3 regions of the Lelliottia amnigena genome follow, and region 2 is predicted to be linked to each of the others. Evidence: predicted binding sites of a transcription regulator. Region 2 holds the regulator's gene; each other region holds the start of a gene.
The links. The regulator CRP, encoded in region 2, controls carbon source genes, mostly activating them, when cyclic AMP is high. The targets are predictions, from matches to a motif close to ATGTGANNNNNNTCACAT.
Positions count from the first base shown of each region.

Region 1 (3,282 bases), 2.2 Mb from region 2:
AAACAACGAGCCCTGCTGCTGGTCGATCTGCAAAATGATTTTTGCGCCGGCGGCGCACTGGCTGTCGCTGAAGGCGACAGCACCGTTGATGTGGCTAATGCGCTGATTGCCTGGTGTAAAGCGCGCGGTGAGGCAGTGGTTGCGAGCCAGGACTGGCATCCTGCGGATCACGGCAGCTTTGCCAGTCAGCATAACGCGGAACCGTTTTCTCAAGGCGAACTCGACGGGCTGGCGCAAACGCTCTGGCCGGATCATTGCGTTCAGCAAACGGAAGGCGCACAGCTGCATCCGCTGCTCAATCAGCACGCCATTGATGCGGTGTTTCATAAAGGCGAAAATCCCTTAATCGACAGCTACAGCGCCTTTTTTGATAACGAACATCGCCAGCAAACTGCGCTGGATGAATGGCTGCGTCATCATGAGGTAGGCGAGCTGATTGTGATGGGGCTGGCGACGGATTACTGTGTAAAATACACCGTGCTGGATGCGCTAAAGCTCGGTTATCGGGTCAACGTCATTACCGATGGCTGTCGGGGCGTGAATCTTAACGCGCAGGATAGCGCGCTGGCATTTATGGAGATGTCCACGGCTGGCGCGACGCTCTATACGCTGGCGGACTGGCAAGAGACCCAGGCTTAACGTTTAATCCGCGGTGTCGTAATACGATATCGCTGTTTCATTTTTCTATGAGGTATGTCGTATGGCTTTTATCCCAAAAAATTATGCCCGGCTGGAAGTCGGTTATCGGGAAAAGGCGCTAAAACTCTTTCCATGGGTCTGCGGGCGCTGTTCACGTGAATTCGTCTATTCGAATTTGCGCGAGTTGACCGTGCATCATATCGATCACGATCACAGCAATAACCCGGAAGATGGCAGCAACTGGGAGATGTTGTGCCTGTACTGCCACGATCATGAGCATTCGAAATACACCGAAGTGGATCTGTACGGTTCAACGGTTGTGGCAGGAGAAGATGCGCAGAAGGACGTGGGTGAAGCGAAATACAATCCGTTTGCCAATCTAAAAGCGATGATTGACAAGAAATAACCCAGACTGCCTCTCCCTCCCGTCACGTGTCGAAAACCATTCAGGAGGGAGGGATTGCCATATTGGCTGAGTCGTGCGAGGGATCAGGATTTAAAGGTCGCAATCGGTTTTGGCGTAATGCCAAAATCTTCTTTCAGCTCGCGCTTGCTTTTCATCACCATCTGACCCTGCGTGTCAATCGTCATGTGCTGAGCGTCATTGTTGTTGCGCGCCTGCCATAACATCACCAGTTGCAAACTGTTCTCTTTTTGCTCTGCCGTCAGCGCCACGCCGTCCGGCCATTTTCCTAATTCAACTGCCGTCACCAGACGCTGATAAACCTCTGGCGTCATACTGTTGATCATGTCATCGATATTCATGAAAAATCCGCTCTGAAGGAATAATTTGCTGAATCGTTTCTTCAGCCTTTGGTCTGGTCGCCATTTTCATCGTCTGAGAAGCTCATCGAAGCCGAATTGACGCAAAAACGCTCGCCCGTTGGCTGTGGGCCATCCGGGAACACATGCCCGAGGTGCGCATCACAGTTCCCACAGCGGATTTCGGTGCGCTGCATACCATGGCTGGAGTCGGTAAGGTAACGGATGGCTTCGTCACTCACCGGCTCGTAAAAGCTTGGCCATCCGCAGCCAGAATCGTATTTTGTTTGTGAGTTAAACAGCGGGGCATCGCACACCAGACAGTGATACACGCCATCCCGCTTATTGTGCAGCAAACGCCCGGTAAATGGGGGTTCGGTCCCGTGATTCTGCGTCACGTAGAACTGCATTTCAGTCAGATTTTTTTTCAGTTCATCAGGGTTATGTTGATTCGACATTGCTCATATCTCGCTGTTGAAACAGACACGTTTTACCGAGAATTCTAACAAAACATTAACACTGAAGTGTGAACTTTTGTTCTAAACTTATGCGTTGCGGTTCAGCAGTCAGCCAATTGTGATCTTTCTCACATATTTATCCTGATGGCCCTTTAAAATCCCGCGCGCAGCCCCCATGTGGTTGCTAGCTCAAAAGGAAAGTGAGGCGGTCAGTCGCACAAAGGTTATGCGCAGGATTGATTTGTCGCAATGATTGACACGATTCCGCTTGACGCTGCGTAAGGTTTTTGTAATTTTACAGGCAACCTTTTATTCACTAACAAATAGCTGGTGGAATATATGACTATCAAAGTAGGTATCAACGGTTTTGGCCGTATCGGCCGTATTGTTTTCCGTGCTGCTCAGGAACGTTCTGACATCGAGATCGTTGCAATCAACGACCTGTTAGACGCTGAATACATGGCTTACATGCTGAAATACGACTCAACTCACGGTCGTTTCAACGGCACTGTAGAAGTCAAAGACGGCCACCTGGTTGTTAACGGTAAAACTATCCGTGTTACCGCAGAACGTGACCCGGCTAACCTGAAGTGGAACGAAGTTAACGTTGACGTTGTTGCTGAAGCAACGGGTCTGTTCCTGACCGACGAAACGGCGCGTAAACACATCACTGCGGGTGCGAAGAAAGTTGTTCTGACTGGTCCTTCCAAAGACAACACCCCGATGTTCGTTAAAGGCGCAAACTTCGAGAAGTATGCTGGCCAGGATATCGTTTCTAACGCATCTTGCACCACCAACTGCCTGGCTCCACTGGCTAAAGTTATCAACGACAACTTCGGTATCGTTGAAGGCCTGATGACCACTGTTCACGCAACTACCGCTACTCAGAAAACTGTTGATGGCCCGTCTCACAAAGACTGGCGCGGCGGCCGCGGCGCAGCTCAGAACATCATCCCTTCTTCTACCGGTGCTGCTAAAGCTGTAGGCGTTGTACTGCCAGAGCTGAACGGTAAAATCACGGGTATGGCATTCCGCGTTCCAACTCCAAACGTGTCTGTTGTTGACCTGACCGTTCGTCTGGAAAAAGCAGCGTCTTACGAAGAAATCAAGAAAGCAATCAAAGCGGCTGCTGAAGGCCCAATGAAAGGCGTTCTGGGTTACACCGAAGACGACGTTGTATCTACCGATTTCAACGGCGAAGTATGCACTTCCGTGTTCGATGCTAAAGCAGGTATCGCACTGAACGACAACTTTGTGAAACTGGTTTCCTGGTACGACAACGAAACAGGTTACTCTAACAAAGTACTGGACCTGATCGCTCACATCTCCAAATAAGTTGAGATGAGAATCTGATCCAAAAAGGCGACTTCGGTCGCCTTTTTTTATTTCTGAATAAAAGACAGAGGATTGCGTAATGATTCAC
Region 1 covers NZ_CP077236.1:3,556,240-3,559,521, reverse strand. Annotated here, with positions in the region: gene pncA (bifunctional nicotinamidase/pyrazinamidase) at 1-639, shown strand, start outside; gene yajD (HNH nuclease YajD) at 701-1,045, shown strand; gene I6L74_RS16700 (YeaC family protein) at 1,129-1,404, opposite strand; gene msrB (peptide-methionine (R)-S-oxide reductase MsrB) at 1,446-1,859, opposite strand; gene gapA (glyceraldehyde-3-phosphate dehydrogenase) at 2,199-3,194, shown strand; gene I6L74_RS16685 (D-hexose-6-phosphate mutarotase) at 3,274-3,282, shown strand, end outside.
Region 1: a site for CRP is predicted at 1,976-1,993, ahead of msrB (peptide-methionine (R)-S-oxide reductase MsrB). Genes of this name have one in related genera too.

Region 2 (3,282 bases):
CCCGCCCGGTGCAGGATCCGCACCCGCGTCGCGCCATAGCCGTTCTGCGTCACGAACAGCACGGTCATTAAAATCCAGTAGGGCTTGGGTAAATGCAGCGCCACGCCCATCAGGCTGGCGATACTGAGCATCACGCTAATGCGCGCCGCATTACGCAAAGCAGGGGATTTAAATGACAGATAGCTTTTGAGCGCCGGCAGCAGTGGCAAACGTTTCTGCTTATCCGCCATCAGATCACGGGAATAGAGCGGACGCTGAGTGCGCAGCACGCGTGCGATACGGCTGAAGTGCCAGGCGCAGAACTGCCCGACCGGGTTGTCGGGATGCTGACGGGCAATTTTCTCCAGCGCGCCCAACTGTTTATCCATGGTAAAGCGTGTGGGATAGCGGTGATAGAGAATATCGTCAGCCAGCACGCGCAGTCGCGCCGCGACCGTCTGGGCATTCCAGCGGATCACCGCTTCGGCGTGACTGCGCTCCACCAGCTTTTGCACTTCCTGTGGATGATGCAGGCTGACGGAAATATGTTCCTGTAAATCCAGCCCTACCTGAAACGTGCGCAGTAGCCGTTTGTATTCATGATTTTTATTGGCCGCCAGCATGTGTAGCTGCTGATAACACTGGCTGATTAAATCGACCACTTTTTGCTGACGCGTCAGCAGCGGCGGCAGCGCCTTTTCCGGATCGGTGTGCTGCGTCAGCAGGGTGTATTTTGCTTCGCAGTAATCAGCGAGCTGAACGTAGAGCAGGCTTAAGGATTCGCGCAACGGCTGCTCGCGCCACATCCAGAACCAGAACCAGTTGAATAATCCGTACCACAGCGTGCCAAACGCGTAGATCAGCAGCGGTTCCCAGACGGGCATATTCCCGGCGAGGCTGAGCGTAAAGATCGATGCAATCAGTGAGGCGGGAAGCAAGCGGGCATGCAGAGAACTGATTTCCGCCGTCACGCCGAGCGTGAGTGCCAGTACGGTCAAAATCAACGGCAGGGGGATATCGCGCGCCAGTAATAGCTGTACCGCGAGACTGCATCCGGCAAACAGCGAGCCGCCAATAATCAGGCGCTTGAAAAAGCGTTTATGCGGGGTATCGAGACCGGCAATATTACAGCAGGCAGGAACGAGAGAAAAAAGCAGACCGTGTTGCAGATGACCCAGAATCAAACCGACGGCCACGGGGAGACATAACACCAGCGTTTGCCGAAGTGCGTAGTTAACTTCCGGGTGATAGATCAGCCTGCGCCACATAGATGCCAGAGACAAAAACGGCGTGACACCTTGCGATGGCACGCCGTTCGACCGGAATTAACGCGTTCCGTAAACCACGATGGTTTTACCGTGAGCGGAGATCAGGTTCTGATCTTCCAGCATTTTCAGGATACGGCCAACGGTTTCACGGGAGCAACCCACGATCTGACCAATTTCCTGACGGGTAATTTTAATTTGCATGCCGTCAGGGTGGGTCATAGCGTCAGGCTGTTTCGCCAGGTTCAACAGCGTTTGCGCGATGCGACCCGTTACATCCAGGAAGGCGAGGTTACCCACTTTCTCGGAGGTGATTTGCAGGCGGCGAGCCATCTGCGAAGACAGGCGCAACAGAATATCCGGGTTAACCTGAATCAACTGACGGAATTTTTTGTAGGAGATCTCAGCCACTTCACAGGCTGATTTTGCACGTACCCAGGCGCTACGTTCCTGGCCTTCTTCAAACAGGCCCAGTTCGCCGATGAAATCGCCCTGGTTCAGATAAGAAAGGATCATCTCTTTTCCTTCTTCATCTTTGATAAGCACTGCCACCGAGCCTTTGACGATGTAATACAACGTTTCCGCTTTTTCACCCTGGTGAATCAGCGTGCTCTTCGATGGGTACTTATGAATATGGCAATGAGACAAGAACCATTCGAGAGTCGGGTCTGTTTGCGGTTTGCCAAGCACCATGCGCTGTTATCCTCTGTTATAAGCTGTCACCAGAGTCATAAATCGCATCCTGACTCTGGGGTTGCAATCGAATTCTTCCCCGTACCTGGGAACTAGGCTGTCATAAATGTTTGCAGCCTGTAATGTTTGATGTCCTCTGCATACATGTGTAACGTCAATGTATTACTGTAGCATCCAGAGTGTTTTAGCATAGCTTTTGCCGCGTGTCTCCTGGTGTCTCGCTTCAGCATGACGCAGGTCGTCTTCCGTTGCGAGAATTGTAACGCGCGGGTAATCTGTCCGGAAAAATGCAACGTCGGAGTGAATAAAATGCAAGCGCGTGTGAAATGGGTTGAAGGTTTAACGTTCCTCGGCGAATCCGCTTCAGGACACCAGATTTTGATGGATGGTAACTCCGGCGATAAAGCGCCAAGCCCGATGGAAGTGGTGCTGATGGCGGCGGGCGGATGCAGCGCCATTGACGTCGTCTCGATTCTGCAAAAAGGGCGTCATGACGTCACCGATTGTGAAGTGAAGCTGACATCTGAGCGTCGCGAAGAAGCGCCGCGTCTGTTTACGCATATCAATCTGCACTTCATTGTGACTGGCAAAGCGTTGAAAGATGCCGCGGTTTCCCGTGCGGTGGATCTTTCTGCGGAGAAGTACTGCTCGGTGGCGTTGATGCTGGAGAAAGCGGTGAAAATCACGCACTCCTACGAGGTGATCGACGCGTAAGCGTTGACGAGAGTCAGACCCTCTCCCACAAGGAGAGGGAAAAGGATCATTCGATCTTTTTGCCTTCCATCAGCCGTTGCACCAGCGGCATCATGATCAGCTCCATCGCCAGTCCCATCTTCCCGCCCGGCACCACCAGCGTATTAATGTGCGAAATAAACGAGCCCTGCAGCATCGCCAGCAGCCACGGATAATCAATATCGTCCAGATTACGGAAGTGGATCACCACAAAGCTTTCGTCCAGAGACGGAATCGTTTTTGCCGCAAAGGGATTCGAGGTATCCACCGTCGGGACGCGCTGGAAGTTAATGTGCGTGCGGGAAAACTGCGGCGTCAGGAAGTTAATGTAATCTTCCATTGAGCGCACCACCGAGTCCATGACCGCTTCACGCGAATGGCCGCGCTCGCTGGTGTCGCGGGTGAGCTTCTGGATCCACTCCAGGTTGACGATAGGCACCACGCCAACCAGCAGATCGACGTGCTGCGCCACGTCATGCTGCGGCGTCACCACACCGCCGTGCAATCCTTCGTAAAACAGCACATCGGTCGGTTCCGGGAGCGGCTGCCACGGCGTAAACGTGCCGGGCACCTGGTTCCACGGCACCGCTTCGTCATAGGTGTGCAGATATTT
Region 2 covers NZ_CP077236.1:1,376,925-1,380,206, reverse strand. Annotated here, with positions in the region: gene I6L74_RS06610 (YccS/YhfK family putative transporter) at 1-1,247, opposite strand, end outside; gene crp (cAMP-activated global transcriptional regulator CRP) at 1,305-1,937, opposite strand; gene I6L74_RS06600 (OsmC family protein) at 2,247-2,651, shown strand; gene I6L74_RS06595 (phosphoribulokinase) at 2,698-3,282, opposite strand, start outside.

Region 3 (3,282 bases), 1.4 Mb from region 2:
AATTTCATTATTGACGAGGGAGCTTCATGATCACCATCGAGTTTATAGTCATCATTCTTTGCCTGCTGGTTGGAACACGTTTTGGCGGAATGGGGCTTGGGCTGATAAGCGGCATCGGCCTTTTCATTTTAACCTTTATCTTTGGATTGCAACCCGGTAAGCCGCCTGTTGACGTGATGCTCACGATTCTGGCGGTGATTGGCTGCGCGGCGACGTTACAAACGGCTGGCGGACTGAACGTGATGATGCAGTTTGCAGAACGACTGCTGAGGCGACATCCGCAGCACATTACCCTCCTCGCCCCCTTCACCACCTGGACGCTCACTTTCCTGTGCGGAACGGGACACGTGGTTTACACCATGTTTCCAATTATCGCTGATATCGCGCTTAAAAAAGGGATTCGTCCGGAACGTCCTATGGCAGTGGCATCTATCGCGTCACAGATGGCAATTACCGCCTCGCCGGTTTCCGTTGCCGTGGTATCGCTGGTCTCCATTATCGGTGCCCAGCATGGCGTTGGGCAGGCATGGGGAATTCTCGAGATCCTGGCCATTTCCGTTCCCGCTTCACTTTTCGGGGTGCTGATCGCGGCACTCTGGAGCCTGCGTCGCGGAAAGGATCTGGCGGATGACGTGGAGTTTCAGGAAAAGATAAAAGATCCGAAACAGCGCGAGTTTATCTTCGGCAGTACTGAAACATTAATGAATCAACGATTTCCTAAAGAGTCTTACTGGTCCACGTGGATTTTCTTTGCCGGGATAGCCGTCGTTGTTCTGCTGGGTGCACTTCCAGACTTACGTCCCGCTTTTGAAATTAAAGGGAAAATGACCGCATTATCGATGAATCTGGTGATTCAAATGATGATGCTGATTGCCGGGGCCGTCATGCTGATAGTGTGTAAGGTTAATGCCTCGGCCATATCAAACGGTGCGGTGTTTAAAGCCGGTATGGTGGCGATTTTCTCGGTATTCGGCGTTGCCTGGATGAGTGATACGTTTTTCCAGGCCCATCTCGATGAGCTGAAAATGGCGTTGGAAGGGGTGGTGAAAAGCCATCCATGGACCTACGCTATCGTGCTGTTTTTAGTTTCAAAGCTGGTGAACAGCCAGGCTGCCGCGTTGACTGCGGTCGCGCCGATGGGATTGATGTTAGGCATTGAACCCAAAATGCTGATTGCCTTCTTCCCGGCATCGTACGGCTACTTTGTCCTCCCGACTTACCCAAGCGATTTAGCCTGTATCGGCTTTGATCGGTCCGGAACCACGCGCATCGGTAAATTTATCATCAACCACAGCTTTATTTTACCGGGGCTGATTGGCGTAAGCTGCGCCTGTGCGGCGAGCTATCTGCTGGTACAAACCTTCTTTTAATCTGCCAAAAGGGCGACGTTTCTCGTCGCCCTCTGCGTTTTTTGTCAAAAATATTTCTAATTTCAAAACATCGGTTTATTTTAGTGCGACTCACCCTGCGGTGTGAATTTGAGTTCGATTAACGCGATGGCTTTTTGGATTGCGCGAAGCGTAACCGGATCCGCTGCAGCAGGATGGCTAGTGAAATCGATGTTTTTCAGTTGGGTGGACATTTTTTCGCGCACTTCGATAGGCGCAATAATGTCTAACACATCAAGGATTTGTTTGATTACCAACTGGCACGCGACGACGTCAGATACCAGTTCCTGATCGGCGCTCAGATTTTGAGACATAGGCTGCTCCTTTAATAAAGAGCGCCATAGTAGCAAAACGTCAGCCCTTTCATCTTCCCTCTCGTCGACCGCGGACATAAAAAAACCTGCCGAAGCAGGTTTTTTCATCAGAACATTGCGCCTGGCGGAACGTCTTTAAACGTATTGCAGTAGTTGGCCCACATGCTTTTCAGGATTTTGCGCAGTTTCATGGTGATGCTCCAGTAATTTGTTATGCAGGTGTAATTCTTTATCCGCATATAATATGATCAATATCACAAAAATCAATAATTGCGTGATACACATCACAGTTAACAAACCAACAATGCTGCCGGATTGTTAATAAAAGCACCGACAAATCCGTGAGTTAGCGCCTGATAAGTTCCAGTAAATTTTTATAAATTTTTTTGATACGACAGGGTAAAGATGACAGAAAATATCAACGTGAAGGAGAGCCGCGGGATATCTCCAGCGGCACTTTTAGTCGCCGGTGCGTTCTTTATGGAGTTTCTCGATGGAACCGTGATTGCGACCGCCCTTCCGGATATGGCCAGGAGTTTTGGCGTTGAGGCGGTAGAGTTAAACATCGGCATCAGCGCTTACCTCATCACGCTGGCGGTACTGATCCCCGCCAGCGGCTGGATTGCCGATCGCTTCGGTGCCAGGAAGGTGTTTGCAGTTGCACTGGCCATCTTTACGCTGGCATCGGTATTTTGCGGGTTATCCACAACAGTCGATCAGTTCGTCACCATGCGCATATTGCAAGGAATGGGTGGTGCGCTGATGGTGCCTGTGGGTCGGCTCGCCGTCTTGCGAACAACGCCTAAACATCTGCTCATCACAGCCATCGCCACGTTAACCTGGCCCGCGTTGGTTGCGCCGATAATCGGGCCACCGCTCGGCGGATTTATTACGAGCTACGCCGACTGGCGCTGGATCTTCTTTATTAATGTTCCGCTTGGGATCATCGCGATTATCCTGGCGCTGCGTATTATCCCGGATTTGCATGAAGATGCCCGCCGTCCGTTCGACTTGCCGGGATTCATAGCAACGACCATCGCCATGGTAAGCCTGGTGTACGCGATGGAATCAATGGGGGCTCAGCAGACCGATACCGCTGTGACATTCGCGCTTTTGGCTGTCGGATGCGTAACGTTGTTCTACGCTTTGCGTCATTTTCAACGCGCCAAATGGCCGATGATCCGCCTCGACGCCATGCAGGTCCCCACCTTTCGCGTGACAATGTACGGCGGTTCCCTGTTTCGCGCTTCTATTAGCGCAGTTCCCTTCCTGCTGCCGCTCATGTTTCAGGTCGGTTTTGGCATGGATGCGTTTCACTCTGGCCTGCTGGTGCTGGCCGTTTTCGTGGGGAACCTGACCATCAAACCTGCGACAACGCCGCTCATCCGTCGTCTGGGTTTTCGGAAATTATTACTGATTAATGGCGCGTTAAATGTCCTGTCGCTGTTGGCGTGCGCGCTTATCACGCCGCAAACGCCTGTCTGGCTTATTTTGTTAATCTTGTATTTAGGCGGGGTTTTCCGTTCCATTCAGTTTACCGCCGTCAGCACGCTGGCCTTTTCTGATGTGCCTTCCGCGCA
Region 3 covers NZ_CP077236.1:4,459,018-4,462,299, forward strand. Annotated here, with positions in the region: gene I6L74_RS21080 (anaerobic C4-dicarboxylate transporter) at 27-1,370, shown strand; gene I6L74_RS21085 (DUF2766 family protein) at 1,451-1,702, opposite strand; gene azuC (stress response protein AzuC) at 1,810-1,893, opposite strand; gene I6L74_RS21095 (MFS transporter) at 2,108-3,282, shown strand, end outside.
Region 3: a site for CRP is predicted at 1,945-1,962, ahead of azuC (stress response protein AzuC). Genes of this name have one in related genera too.